2 regions of the Variovorax sp. CCNWLW186 genome follow, and region 1 is predicted to be linked to the other one. Evidence: riboswitches for the same ligand, from Rfam matches in the RefSeq annotation. Region 1 holds a riboswitch; the other holds the start of a gene.
The links. A riboswitch is a leader RNA that binds a small molecule or an ion and turns the genes downstream of it on or off. The one in region 1 is predicted to bind glycine.
Positions count from the first base shown of each region.

Region 2: another riboswitch for glycine. It lies ahead of gcvT (glycine cleavage system aminomethyltransferase GcvT); the one in region 1 lies ahead of V9K97_RS24695 (D-amino acid dehydrogenase).

Region 1 is NZ_JBBCBO010000029.1:10,124-17,201, reverse strand. Features, by position in the region: gene V9K97_RS24720 (class I SAM-dependent methyltransferase) at 1-90, opposite strand, end outside; gene rfbC (dTDP-4-dehydrorhamnose 3,5-epimerase) at 184-735, opposite strand; gene rfbA (glucose-1-phosphate thymidylyltransferase RfbA) at 732-1,631, opposite strand; gene rfbD (dTDP-4-dehydrorhamnose reductase) at 1,678-2,568, opposite strand; gene rfbB (dTDP-glucose 4,6-dehydratase) at 2,565-3,647, opposite strand; glycine riboswitch at 3,741-3,840, shown strand; glycine riboswitch at 3,875-3,980, shown strand; gene V9K97_RS24695 (D-amino acid dehydrogenase) at 4,071-5,372, shown strand; gene V9K97_RS24690 (FIST signal transduction protein) at 5,390-6,670, opposite strand; gene V9K97_RS24685 (PhaM family polyhydroxyalkanoate granule multifunctional regulatory protein) at 6,714-7,078, opposite strand, start outside.
Region 2 is NZ_JBBCBO010000006.1:16,675-23,752, reverse strand. Features, by position in the region: gene V9K97_RS09330 (LysR family transcriptional regulator) at 1-694, opposite strand, end outside; gene denD (D-erythronate dehydrogenase) at 795-1,811, shown strand; gene V9K97_RS09320 (TRAP transporter substrate-binding protein) at 1,884-2,855, shown strand; gene V9K97_RS09315 (TRAP transporter small permease) at 2,943-3,437, shown strand; gene V9K97_RS09310 (TRAP transporter large permease) at 3,434-4,711, shown strand; gene V9K97_RS09305 (hypothetical protein) at 4,860-5,423, shown strand; glycine riboswitch at 5,446-5,536, shown strand; glycine riboswitch at 5,549-5,660, shown strand; gene gcvT (glycine cleavage system aminomethyltransferase GcvT) at 5,706-6,884, shown strand; gene gcvH (glycine cleavage system protein GcvH) at 6,935-7,078, shown strand, end outside.

The sequences.
Region 1 (7,078 bases):
TGTTCCAAAGGGAATATGGCCCAACCAAGCGCTCGGCTGGGGTGCAATATCAATATTTCCCAGCGCAGCACTGAAATCAAGCTCAGACATAATCTCTCATTCGTTTTCGTGGATATCGCACGTGTTCAGTTGCATCCGACGTGTGGCCGTCCCAGCGGCCACCTACTAATGTCGTACGCTGCATTACGCAGCGAATATCTCGGCCTGATGCAGTGCCGTTCCCGCGGCATCCTTCGATGAGAGCATTGGCTCAATCGCGATATTGGGCCAAGCGATAGCAATGTCCTTGTCGTTCCATGTAATGCATCGCTCATGCGCCGGCGCGTAGTAGTCGGTCGTCTTGTAGAGGAAATCCGCGCTGTCGCTGAGAACAAGAAAGCCGTGCGCAAAACCGGGAGGCACCCACAACTGCCTGTGGTTGTCCTCGCTGAGCTCCTCGCCCACCCATTTACCGAAGGTCGGCGATGACTTGCGAATATCCACGGCCACGTCAAACACGGCGCCTCGCACCACACGCACCAGCTTTCCTTGCGGCTGCTGGATCTGATAATGCAGCCCCCGCAGCACGCCTTTGGCAGAGCGCGAATGGTTGTCCTGCACGAACTCTATATGCCGTCCGACCGCCTCGTCGAAAGCCTTGCTGTTGAAGCTCTCGTAGAAGAATCCGCGCGCATCACCGAACACCTTGGGTTCGATGACGAGCACGTCGGGGATCGCGGTTGGCGTCGCCTTCATGAGCGCACCTCCTCGGCCAGCAGATGATTCAGATATTTGCCGTAGCCATTTTTCTGCAATGGCGCGGCGAGCTTTACCAACTGCTCCCGGTCGATGAACCCATTGCGCCAGGCGATCTCTTCAGGGCACGCGATTTTCAGCCCCTGCCGATGCTCGAGCGTTGCGATGAACTGCCCTGCTTCGAGCAAGCTCTCGTGCGTGCCGGTATCCAGCCACGCATAGCCGCGCTGCATGATCTGCACGTTGAGTTGATCGAGGTCCAGGTAGGCCTGGTTGACCGCGGTAATTTCCAGCTCGCCGCGCGCGCTGGGCTTCACGGCCTTGGCGATGTCGACGACCTGGTTGTCGTAGAAATAAAGGCCCGTCACGGCGTAGCTGCTCTTGGGCTTGGCCGGTTTTTCTTCGATGCTGCTGGCCTTGCCTTGTGCATCAAAGGCCACAACGCCGTAGCGCTCTGGGTCGTGCACGTGATAGGCGAACACCGTGGCGCCCGCCGATTTCGCATCGGCATCGGCCAGCAGGTGCGCAAAGTCGTGGCCATAGAAGATGTTGTCGCCCAGCACCAGCGCGCTCGGCGAATTGCCGACGAACTTGTCGCCGATGATGAAGGCCTGCGCGAGCCCGTCGGGACTGGGCTGCACCGCGTACTGCAAGTTGATGCCCCATTGGCTGCCGTCGCCCAGCAGCTGCTGGAAGCGCGGGGTGTCCTGCGGCGTGCTGATGATCAGGATGTCGCGCATGCCGCCGAGCATCAGCGTGCTGAGCGGGTAATAGATCATCGGCTTGTCGTACACCGGCAACAGCTGTTTGCTGAGCGCGAGCGTGGCGGGATGCAGCCGGGTGCCCGAGCCGCCGGCCAGGATGATGCCCTTGCGTTGCGTGGTCTTCGTGGTCATCGTTGTATTTCTTTCTTGCTTTCTCTGCTTACTAGGCAACGCGCGTTTAAAGGGTCTCGCGCAGCATGCGGGCGACGCCTTGTTGCCAGTGCGGCAGCACCAGGCCAAAGGTGGATTGCAGCTTGCGCGTATCGAGGCGCGAATTGGCCGGCCGCGTAGCGGGCGTGGGGAAGGCACTCGTGGGTACGGCTTCGACCTGTTCGGGGCCGGCCTTGAGCTCTACGCCGGCTTGGCGCGCCTGCCCAAGCACAAAGCGTGCATAGCCGCACCAGGTGGTCTCGCCGCCGGCCACCGCGTGATACAGGCCGGCTTTGGAAGGGTCTTGCAAAGTGGCACGAATCGCATGCGCCGTGACATCGGCCAGCAGTTCGGCACCTGTCGGGGCGCCAAATTGGTCGTCGATGACGGTCAGCTTGTCGCGCTCCTTGGCAAGCCGCAACATGGTCTTGGCGAAGTTGCCGCCGCGCGCGGCAAACACCCAGCTGGTGCGAAAGATCAGGTGCTTGGCGCAGTGCTTGGCCACCAACTGTTCGCCTTCGAGCTTGGTGCGGCCATACACACTGAGTGGGCCGGTGGCATCGTCTTCTTGCCAAGGCTTGCTGCCGCTGCCATCGAACACGTAGTCGGTGGAGTAATGCACCATGAGTGCACCGATCTGCCCGGCGGCTTCGGCCACCACGCCGGGCGAAGTGGCGTTGAGCTTGCGCGCGAAGTCGGGCTCGCTCTCGGCTTTGTCCACGGCCGTGTGAGCCGCGGCATTGACGATCACGTCAGGCCGCACCTTGAGCACAGTCTCGGCCAACTGGTCGGGACGGCTGAAGTCGGCGTTGAAGTCGGTGCTGTCGAAATCGAGCGCCACCAGTTCGCCCAGCGGCGCGAGGCTGCGCTGCAACTCCCAGCCGACCTGTCCGCCCTTGCCCAGCAGCAGCAGCTTCATGCGGTGGCCTTGGCCGCGGGTGCGGCGTCGTATTGCTTCTCGACCCATGCGCGGTACGCGCCGCTTTGCACGTTGCGCACCCATTCGGCGTTCGCGAGGTACCACTCGACGGTCTTGCGGATGCCGGTGTCGAAGGTTTCGGCGGGCTTCCAGCCCAGCTCACGCTCCAGCTTGCGTGCATCGATCGCGTAGCGCCGGTCGTGGCCGGGGCGATCGGTAACGTAGCTGATCTGTTCCTTGTACGGTTTGCCATCGGCGCGCGGGCGCAGTTCGTCGAGCAGCGCGCACACGGTGTTCACGATCTCGATGTTGGGCTTCTCGTTCCAGCCACCGACGTTGTACGTCTCGCCGAGCTTGCCGGCCTCGAGCACGCGGCGAATGGCGCTGCAGTGGTCCTTCACATAGAGCCAGTCGCGCACCTGCATGCCGTCGCCGTACACCGGCAAGGGCTTGCCAGCCAGGGCGTTGACGATCATCAGGGGGATGAGCTTCTCGGGGAAGTGGAACGGCCCGTAGTTGTTGGAGCAGTTGGTGGTGACCACCGGCAGGCCGTAGGTGTGGTGCCAGGCGCGCACGAGATGGTCGCTGGCGGCCTTGCTGGCTGAGTAGGGGCTGTTGGGCTCGTACTTGTTCTCTTCGGTAAAGGCGGGATCGGTCTTGGAAAGTGAGCCGTAGACCTCGTCAGTCGACACGTGAAGGAAGCGGAAGGCAGACTTTTGCTCAGCCGGCAGTGCGCTCCAGTAGCCGCGCACCGACTCGAGCAGGCGAAAGGTGCCGAGCACGTTGGTTTGCACGAAGTCTTCGGGGCCATGGATAGAGCGATCCACGTGCGATTCCGCGGCAAAATTCACGATAGCGCGTGGCTTGTGCTCGGCCAACAGGCGATCGACCAAAGCGCTGTCGCCGATGTCGCCCTGCACGAAGATGTGGTTCGGGTTGCCCTTGAGCGAGGCGAGCGTCTCAAGGTTGCCCGCATAGGTCAGCTTGTCGAGATTCACGATGGGCTCGTCGCTCTGCGCCAGCCAGTCGAGTACGAAGTTGGCGCCAATGAAGCCCGCGCCGCCGGTTACCAGGATCATGAGTCTCCCCGAAGTTTCGAATCAATGACAATTATCCCATTGGTCGAATTGTCAAAAATCCATGGTCGGCTCTTCGCGGTCCCAGCCTACAATGGCGTTAATGCAGGAGAGCGAGTAGTTCTTTTTACTACTCCACCGAAGGCGCAAACTCCCATAAACGCTCAGGTCGGCCGAACGAAACCGTTGAAGTTCTTTCAAAGAGTTTCGTGGCATGTACTGCACCAACTGACACGCCGTCTGGAGAGCCATCACCTTGCGTGATGCACCGAAGGAGCAAACCCGTTGCGGGCGCAACGGGTGAATCTCTCAGGTACCGAGGACAGGGGGAGCGGCAACTTGGACGGCGGTCGTCCGGTTGCTTGCTATTTATTCGATAGCAACCTCGCCCGCGGTTCAAGCGCTTCAACCTCAAAGGTACTTGAAATGCGCGTGATCGTTCTTGGCGCCGGCTTGCTCGGCGTGACCTCGGCTTACTACCTCCAGCAACTCGGCCACGAAGTAACCGTCATCGACCGGCAGGCCACCCCCGCCGCCGAGACCAGTTTTGCCAACGGCGGGCAGATCTCCGTCAGCCATGCCGAACCCTGGGCCAATCCGAGCGCACCGCTCAAGGTGCTGCAGTGGTTGGGCAAGGAAGACGCCCCGCTGCTCTTTCGCATTCGCGCGGACATGCGCCAATGGCTCTGGGGCTTGCAGTTCCTGCGCGAATGCACCCCCGGCCGCACGAAGCACAACATCGAGCAGATCGTGCGCCTGGGCACCTACAGCCGCGAAGTGCTGCAGCAATTGCGGCGCGACACCGGCATCGCCTACGACCAGCGCACGCAAGGCATCCTGCACTTCTATACGACGCAGAAAGAGTTCGACAGCGCTCTTGCGCCCGCCGAGCAGATGCGCGCACTCGGCTGCGAACGGCAAGTCATCTCCGCGGATGAGGCAGTGAAGATCGAGCCCGCCCTGGCCCACATCCGTCCGCAATTGGCCGGCGCCACTTACACGGCAGAAGACGAATCCGGCGACGCCAACCTCTTCGCACGCGAAATGGCACGCCTTGCGACAGCAGCCGGCGTGAAGTTCCTCATGAGCCACACGGTGACTGCGCTGCGCGAAGCGGGCGGCAGCATCGACCACGTGGAAGCTACCGACAGCGAAGGCCGCTTCCAACGCATTCGCGGCGACGCCTTCGTGCTTGCGATGGGCTCATTGAGTCCGCTGTATGCCGCGCCGCTGGGCATTCGCCTGCCGATCTATCCGGCCAAAGGCTATTCGGTCACGCTGCCAGTCAAAGACGCGACGAAGGCGCACCAGGTTTCGCTGACCGACGACGAGTTCAAGCTGGTGTTCTCGCGCTATACGTCGGCCTCCGGCGACCGCCTGCGCATTGCCGGCACGGCCGAGCTCAATGGCTACGACCGCGACTTGAACCGCGTGCGCTGCGAAGCGATCGTGCGGCGCGTTGAACAGCTCTTCCCCGGCGCCGGCGACACCACGCAGGCGCAGTTCTGGACCGGCCTGCGCCCCGCGACGCCGAGCAATGTGCCTTTGATCGGCAAGACGAAGCTGCCCAACCTGTACCTGAACACCGGGCACGGCACGCTCGGCTGGACGCATGCGTGCGGCTCGGGCAAGTCGGTGGCGCGGATCGTGAGCGGGCTTGCACCCGAAGTCGATTTTGCGTTTGCCGGCATGCCTACGCCAGCAGCGCGCCTGCTCCAGCCGGCCTGATCTGGCCGTGGCGGCGGTCAGTCGTTGCCGGTAAACACCGTCAACACCCCCGTATACCCATACAAGTGGTGCCGGGCAATCTCCCCCGCCGCAAAGAAACCGACCAGCGGCACGTCGCCCAGCGCGTGCCGCACGATCTGCAACTCGGCGCCCGGTGCGCCGAAGTGTGGCCCGCCGCGCCCCGAGCAGCTCACGTACACGGCACCGGCAATGCGGCGCGCCGGGTGCGGCGCTGCTTCGGCCTCCCCGGCCGCCACCGCGCGCGCGGTGGCCAGGGTCTGTTCTTCGGGCTCCAGTTCTTCGCGGATTTCCGCGCAGATGCGCATCAGGTCGGCGCGCGCGGCCTGTGCATTGCGCCGGCAGAAGGTCAGGCGCATGCCGGCCTCGGCCACATCGGCAATGGCGATGCCGCGCCGCGTCGGATCCAGGCCGATGATGTGGCGCACCAGCACGTCGGCGCCCAGGTCGCCGGTGCGGCGGATGCCGTCGCTGCCCGCATCGGCCAGGCCCACCAGGGTGGCGCGCACGGCGTCGATGGCTTCCTGCGGGCGCTCGAGCGAGACCTGCAAGTCGGCCAGCAGCACGTCGAGTGCGGGCTCGCCATCGAGCTTGAGCAGCAGGTTGCCGTCGGCCTCGGTGATCTCGCGCTCGCGCCCCCCGCCGGAGCGCAGCGGCTGGCAGCCTTGCGTGACGCGCGACACCAGCCGCACGCCTTCGCCGAACACCACACCCGACAAGCCACCCGAGAACACGCCGCCCGCCGCGCCGTGGCCGCGGATGTTGCCGTTGCCGCCGACCGCAAACTGCAAGGCGCCCGCACGGCCCGACGAGAGGCCGCCGAACAGGTAGCCGGTGTCGGTGCGGCCCGCCATCTCACCGATCAATTCGGTGAGATCGGGGGTGGCCGGGTCCGCGTGTACCAGCGCCGTATGCGCTTCGAAGCCGCTCATCTCGGAGTTGCCCAGTGGAGCCACGCCGGAGAACACACGATATTGATCGCTCGGCAGCGCGCAGAGCATCAGGCTCAGGCCGGGCTCGTCGAAGTATTCGGCATTGTTGGCCGACACACCGATGCCGACGGTGCCGGACCAGTCGGTCACCTCCGGAAGCTCGGCGCTCAGGTGGTCGAGGATGTCTTGCGCATCGGACGCGTAGTGGTCGGTGATGTAGAGCAGCCCGAGCGTCGGTGCCGAGGCGTAGTCGGGCAGCGCCATCTGGGCGCGCAACTGGGCCAGCACAAGGCCGGCCGCCATGCGCCATTGCGGATGGGTGGCGTGACCGGAGGGAAACAACTTCATGATGCGTGCCAACCCGTTCTCTTCAAGATGTGTATGTATGACGTCAGCGCCGTCCGGTCGTTCGCTTTCGCGCGACGGTCGGCGCCTTCTTTTTGGCGGCGGTTGCTGTCGCCTTCCTTGCGGCCGGCTTTGAAGCTGCGGGAGCGGCGGCCGGTGCCGGCACCTTGATCTGGGCCGCGTCATGCAGGGCCGATGTGGCGATCTGCTGGAACTGCTCGGTCAGCGAACCCCACCATTGCATCGGATCGATCACGCCACCGTCGCCGCCCGATGCGGCAGATGCCGACGCGGTCTTGCTGCGCGTTTTCTTGGCGGGCGCCGGTGCTTCCTCCTCCGCCTCGACCTCGGGCTCAGGCTCCGCCGGCGGAGCGGCAACCGACGCGGCCGCGGGCGCCGCCGAAGCCGCCT
Region 2 (7,078 bases), on a different contig from region 1:
AGCCCGCTTCCACCAACTGCGCCATCGCCGAAATTGAAGAGATCGCATGCACGCGCGGCGGCGGGCTGCCGGCATCGCGGAACAGCTCGAGCAGCGCCACGTGCGGCTGCGATCCGCGTTGAAAGGTCAACAGGTCGAGCGAGAGCAGGTCCGGCAGGCGATAGCGCCGCTTCAGGTGCAGCTCCCGGTGGCCGACGAAGCACATGGGCATCGGCGGCACGGCGCGAGTGCGCACGCCGTCGCCGGCAGCGGGCAGTGCGGCAAACACCAGATCCTGCTTGCCGCGCTGAAGCTGGTCGACCAGCACCGGCGTGGTTTCGACGGTGAGCTCCAGTTCGAAGTCCGGGTGCGTCGCCCGCATGTGCTTGAGCCAACCGGTGAGCCAGCTGTGCACCACCGACTCGATGGCGCCCACGCGCAGCACGGCCTCGCGCACGGCGCCCGAGCCCATCTCGGCCTTGATGTGCATCTGCATCTCGAGCAGCTTCTGCGCGAAAGCATGAAAGCGCTGCCCCGCCACCGTGAGGCGAAACTGCTTGTCGCGCCGGTCGAGCAGCAGCACGCCCAGCTCGCGCTCGAGCGCCGCAATGCGGCTGGAGAGCGCCGATTGGGTGAGGTGCAGCTTCTCGGCCGCACGGGTCACGCTCTTGAGCGCCACGGCCCAGTGAAAGGCTTCAACGAATCGCAGGTTCATCGTTTTCCGATCGTCCGGTTTCTTGTTTGTGCGAGCGGCGAGTGTCGCCTGAGCAGGGGCTCCGCTGCGCTATGCTCATTGCGAAGGAGACAAGACAACCATGCAGATCGTCATTACCGGCGGTGCCGGCTTCGTTGGCGCACGCCTTGCCCGCACGCTGCTGAAGCAGGGCCAGCTCTCGCTTGCGGGTGCCCCGGCCCGCGACATTTCCCGCATCACCCTGGTCGACCGCGTCGCGCCGCCAGCCGACCTCGCGGCCGACCCGCGCATTGCCGCCGCGCTTGGCGACTTGAACGAGCAGCTGGCATCGCCCGACACGGCGCTCTGGCGCGAAGCGGATGCCATCTTTCACCTGGCCGCCGCGGTCAGCGGCGAATGCGAGGCCGATTTCGACCTGGGCATGCGCAGCAACTTTGCCGCCACGAACGCGCTGCTCGAGAAGGCGCGCGCCGTGAGCACCCGGCCGCTGGTGGTGTTTGCCAGCTCGCTCGCGGTGTTCGGCGATTCACCCGAGCAGCCGCTGCCGCCGGTGATCGAAGACCACACGCTGCCCACGCCGCAGACCAGCTACGGCATCCAGAAATTCATCGGCGAGCAGCTGGTGGCCGACTACACGCGCAAGGGCTTCATCCGCGGGCGCAGCGTGCGCCTGATGACCGTGAGCGTGCGCCCCGGCAAGCCCAACGGCGCGGCATCGGGCTTTTTCAGCGGCATGATCCGCGAGCCGCTCGCGGGCATTCGCGCCGCCTGCCCGGTGCCTGACGAAACACCCGTGGCCATCGCGTCGCCGGCCCGCACCGTCGAAGGCATCATCCGGGCGGCGGAGGCAAGCGACGCCGACTGGGGCCCGCGCACCGCACTGAACCTGCCTTCGCTTTCCACCACGGTGGGTGAAATGGCGGCCGCGCTCGAACGCGTGGCCGGCAAGGCAGCCACCGCCCTGCTCGACCGCACACCCGATCCGGCCATCCAGCGCATCGTGAAAACCTGGCCCGGACGCATCGAAACCGCCCGCGCCAAACGCCTGGGGCTTTCGGCGGACGCCGATTTCGAAGTAGTTATTCGTGACTACGTCCGTGAAAATCCCGACGCGGTGAAGCTCCCTGTTACGGCATAGTCGGCGGCTGCCCGCGGAGTTCTCTTGGTTCCCGCCTTTTCTTCGCGACTTCTTTTCTCTGGAGACAACACAATGAAATTGACCCGACTGGCCGCCGGCCTGGTTCTGGGCATGGGCATGGCGTGCGCCGCCTTCGCGCAGACCACCATGAAGATCAGCATTTCGACCGCGCAGAACTCGCACCAGGGCGTGGCGATCGACGTCTTTGCCAAGGAAGTCGAAAAGCGCACCGGGGGCCGCTACAAGGTTCAGACCTTCTACAACGGCTCATTGGGCGGCGAGCGCGAGTCGATCGAGGCCGTGCAGCTGGGCACCCAGGAACTGGCGCTCTCCTCCACCGGGCCGGTGCCCAATTTCGTGCCGGAGACCAAGATCCTTGACGTGCCGTTCCTGTTCCGCGACAAGGCCCACGCGCGCGCCGTGCTCGACAGCCCCATCGGCCAGGACCTGCTGACCAAGTTCGACGCCAAGGGCTTCAAGGCGCTGGCATGGGCCGAGAACGGCTTCCGCCACATGACCAACAGCAAGCGCGACGTGAAGGCGCCGGAAGACCTCAAGGGCCTGAAGATGCGCACCATGGAAAACCCGGTGCACATTGCGGCCTACAAGACCTTCGGCATCGTCACCACGCCCATGGCTTTCCCCGAAGTGTTCACCGCCTTGCAGCAGGGTACGGTCGACGGCCAGGAAAACCCGCTGTCGGTCATCATCGCGGCCAAGTTCGACCAGGTGCAAAAGCACCTGTCGCTTACCGGGCACGTCTACTCGCCTTGCATCTTCGTGATGAACAAGGCAGCGTTCGACAAGCTGAGCGCGGCCGACAAGCAGGCCTTCCTCGAGGCCGCCAAGGAAGGCACCAAGGCCAACCGCGCGCGCGTGGACGAAGACGATGCCAAGGGCGTGGCCGACCTGCGCGCCAAGGGCATGACCGTGATCGACAACGTCGACAAGACCAAGTTCGTCGCCGCGCTGGCGCCGGTGAATGCCCAGTTCGAAAAGGACTTCGGCAAGGCCAACCTCGACAAGATCCGCGACTTCAAGTGATTTTCATGATGCTATCTTTTAGATAGCATCGGGCGCCCGCTCAGTTCCATCTGGCGGGCTTTTTTGTTTTCAACATCACGACTGCAGATGAAAGAAAAATTTCTCGGCATCGAGCGCTGGACCACCGGCTTCTCGATGATTGCCGCCTGCGTGATGCTGGTCATCGCCTCGGGGTTGGGCGTGTTCCAGATCGTCACGCGCTTCGTGCTCGAGCAACCGGCCGAATGGAGCGAGATCCTGATCCGCATGAGCCTGATCTGGATGGTGTTCCTCGGCATTCCGATGGCATTCCGGCAAGGCGCGATGGTGAGCGTGGACGTGCTCTACCGCTGGAGCCCGCCGCGCGTCAAGCGCGTGCTAGACGCCGCGGTCAGCATCGCGGCACTGGCGCTGATGCTGGTCATTCTGTGGTGGGGCTGGGATTACGCCATGCGCGGGCGCGTGCAATCGATGGCCGGGCTCGAAAGCGTGTCGATGATGTGGTCGTACCTGGCGCTGCCGGTCGGTTCCGTTTTTTGCCTGTTCGGCATCGTTGGTAATTTTCTCGATCCCAAGCGGCTCGAACTGGAGACCGCGCAATGACCCCCGTGATGGTTGCAACGATGGTGCTGTGTTTTGCACTGTCGGTTTCAGTGGCGGTGTCCATCGGGCTCGCATCGATCCTGGGTATCCAGGTGGCCAACGTGAACATGCTCATCTCCGTGAAGGAGATGTTCAATTCGATCAACAAGTTTCCGCTGGCGGCCATTCCGTTCTTCATCCTGGCCGGCAACCTGATGGAAACCGGCGGCATCTCGCGCCGGCTGGTCGAATTTGCCAAGAGCATCGTAGGCGGCGTGCAGGGCGGCTTGCCCATGACCTGCGTGCTCACCTGCATGATCTTTGCGGCGGTGTCGGGCTCTTCGGTGGCCACCACCTTTGCCATCGGCGCCATCCTGATTCCGGCGCTCATCAAGCACGGCTACCCCACCGCGTACGCGGCGGCGCTTCAGGCCACCAGCGCCGAGCTGGGCGTGATCATTCCGCCTTCCATTCCGATGATTCTGTACGGCGTGAGCGCCGAAGTGTCCATCGGCGAGCTGTTCATTGCGGGCTTCGGCCCCGGCATTCTCATCAGCCTGGCGCTGATGCTGTTCGTCTGGGTGTATTGCAAGTGGAAGGGCTGGGGCAAGAACGACGGCGACGGCCGCATGTCCTTCGGCAAGGCGACCTGGCAGGCCGGCTGGGCACTGCTGATGCCGGTGATCATCCTGGGCGGCATCTACGGCGGCATCTTTACCCCCACCGAGGCTTCGGCGGTGGCGGTGTTCTATGCGCTGGTGGTCGGCATGGTGATCTACCGGGAGATCAAGCTCAAGGACCTGTACCTCATCCTGCGCAAGTCGGTGCTGTCGTCGGCGGTGATCATGTTCATCATCGCCAACGCGGGCCTGTTCGCCTTCCTGATCACGCGCGCGGGCGTGCCCGACGCCATTGGCCATTGGCTGCAGGAGGTGCTGAAGTCGCCGACCATGTTCCTTTTGGGCGTGAACGCTGCGCTCTTCGTCATCGGCATGTTCATCGAGACCAGCGCGGCCATCATCGTGCTCGCGCCCATCCTGGCGCCTGTGGCGGTGCATTTCGGCGTCGACCCGGTGCACTTCGGGCTCATCATGGTGGTGAACCTCGCGCTCGGCATGATCACCCCGCCCTTCGGCGTGAACCTGTTCGCGGCGTGCACGGTGGCCCGCATCTCGCTCGACCGGATCGTGAAGTACCTCATTCCCTTCGTGCTGGTGATCCTGGCCTGCCTGATGGTGATTACCTACGTGCCGTGGATATCGCTCGCGCTGCGCGACCTGGTGTACGCCAAGTAGCAGGCGACGGGAAAACCAGATTTAAAAAGGGCAGCCTTCGCGGGCTGCCCTTTTTTATGCGGCAAATGCCCCTGTAAGGAAAACGTTTCACAAAGATGTCACCAGCCCCAACGATGCTGCAGCCTTCGATTCCGAAAGCTGTGGCGCCATGTTTCCCACCAAGACCGACAAGGCACGCGACGAACTGCAAGGCGGGCAGCGCACGCTCAGCCAGCGCGAGCGCGCGTTGCTGCTGATGGCCGACGGCCGGCGTTCGCTGACCGACTTCAGCCCACTGTTCGCAAGCCGCGACGAAGCCGAACAGACGCTGCGGGCGCTCATGAACCGTGGGTACCTGCACGACGCGCAGGTCGCCGAGCCCAAAGCCGCCCTACCCGTTTCGGCGGGCCCGGCACACACGCCGATTCCGGCTCCTGCGGCGGAGCCCATCCGTGTAGAGACCTCGACCGACAACTTCGACGGCAAACGTTCCCTGGCCACCACGCGCATGTTCCTGTTCGACATCTGCGAGCGCATGTTCGTGCGGCGCGATCCCAAGTTTGCGCTGCAGATGCGCGATGCGCTACGCGAAGCCCGCGACCGCGACGCCATGCTGACGATTGCCGCGCTGATGCTCAATGAAGTCGAGAAAGCCGCAGGCGCCGAGCGGGCCGAATCGCTGCGCGAGCGTATCGAAAGGTTGCTGCCGCCCGCTTCGGAAACCGTGCACTGAGGCCTTCCGCGATCCACTACACTTCAAAGGGTCAGGAGAGAGCTTCGCCACGCGAGGCCGCCGAAGGCGCAGGGGTTTCCCGAACGCTCAGGCAAAAGGACTGACAAGGCGCTGGCGCATGCCGGCGTTTCCTTGCTGGAGAGAGGCCGTTGCATCTTGACGATGCGGCGGCCCACCGAAGGAGCAAACCCCGATCGTGGGGCGAATCTCTCAGGTAAAGCGGACAGCAGGGGTGGCCCATGGCTTGCGCCATGGAATTCGACTGCCCCTTTGGAGTGCCCCGTGGCCGCTTCCGCTTCATCATCATCCGACGCCCCATTGCTCAAGACGCCCCTGCACGACCTGCATGTGGAACTGGGTGCCCGCATGGTGCCGTTTGCCGGCTATTCCATGCCCGTGCAATACCCGGCCGGCCTCATGGCCGAGCACAAGCACACGCGCGACGCGGCCGGCCTGTTCGACATTTCCCACATGGGCCAGCTGCGCCTGGTGGGGCCCGATGCCGCCGCCGCATTCGAGACCCTCATGCCGGTCGACGTGATCGACCTGGCGCCCGGCAAGCAGCGCTACGGGCTGCTGCTGAACGACGAAGGCGGCATCCTCGACGACCTGATGTTCTTCAACGAAGGGCACGGCTCGATCTTCGTGATCGTGAACGGCGCCTGCAAGGTGGCCGACCTCGCCCATATCCAGCAGAAGATCGGCGCCCGCTGCGACGTGCAGCCCATGCCCGACCATGCGCTGCTCGCGCTGCAGGGCCCGCAGGCCGCCACGGTGCTGGCCCGCTTGTCGCCCGGCATCGAGCGCTTTGTGTTCATGACCGGCGGCGCGGTGCAGATCGGCGGCATTCCGGCCTTTGCCACGCGCAGCGGCTACACGGGCGAAGACGGCTTCGAGATTTCGGTGGCCGGCAAGGATGCCGACGCCCTCGCCCGCTTGCTGCTGGCGCAGCCCGAGGTCAAGCCCATCGGCCTGGGCGCGCGCAATTCGCTACGGCTCGAAGCCGGGCTCTGCCTGTACGGCAACGACATCGACACCACCACCACGCCAGTCGAGGCCTCGCTCAACTGGGCGATCCAGAAGGTGCGCCGCACGGGCGGCGCGCGCGAAGGCGGCTTTCCGGGTGCGGCCAAGGTGCTGGCGCAACTGGCCGCCGCTACGGCCGGCGCCGCGGGCCGCACCGACCACGACACCCTGAAGCGCAAGCGCGTCGGCCTTGTGGCGCTGGAACGCGTTCCGGTACGCGACGGCACGCTCCTGCAATCTTTCGAAGGCCGGGACATCGGCATTGTGACCAGCGGCCTGCTCGGCCCGACGGCCGATCGCCCGGTTGCCATGGGCTACGTGGCCACCGCGTTTTCAGAGCCTGGCACGCGCGTGCAGGCGATCGTGCGCGGCAAGCCGGTGCCGATGGAAGTCTCGACCCTGCCTTTCGTGCCGACGCGCTACTACCGCGGCTAGGCTCTGCGCTGCCTGAATCAGATCATTTTTTCCACGAGGAGTTTTTCACCATGAGCATCAAGTACACCAAGGACCACGAATGGGTCTCGGCCGAAGGCGACGCAGCCACTGTCGGCATTACCGTGCACGCGCAGGATGCGCTGGGCGACGTGGTCTTTGTCGATCTGCCTGAAGTGGGCAAGACCTTTGCGCAA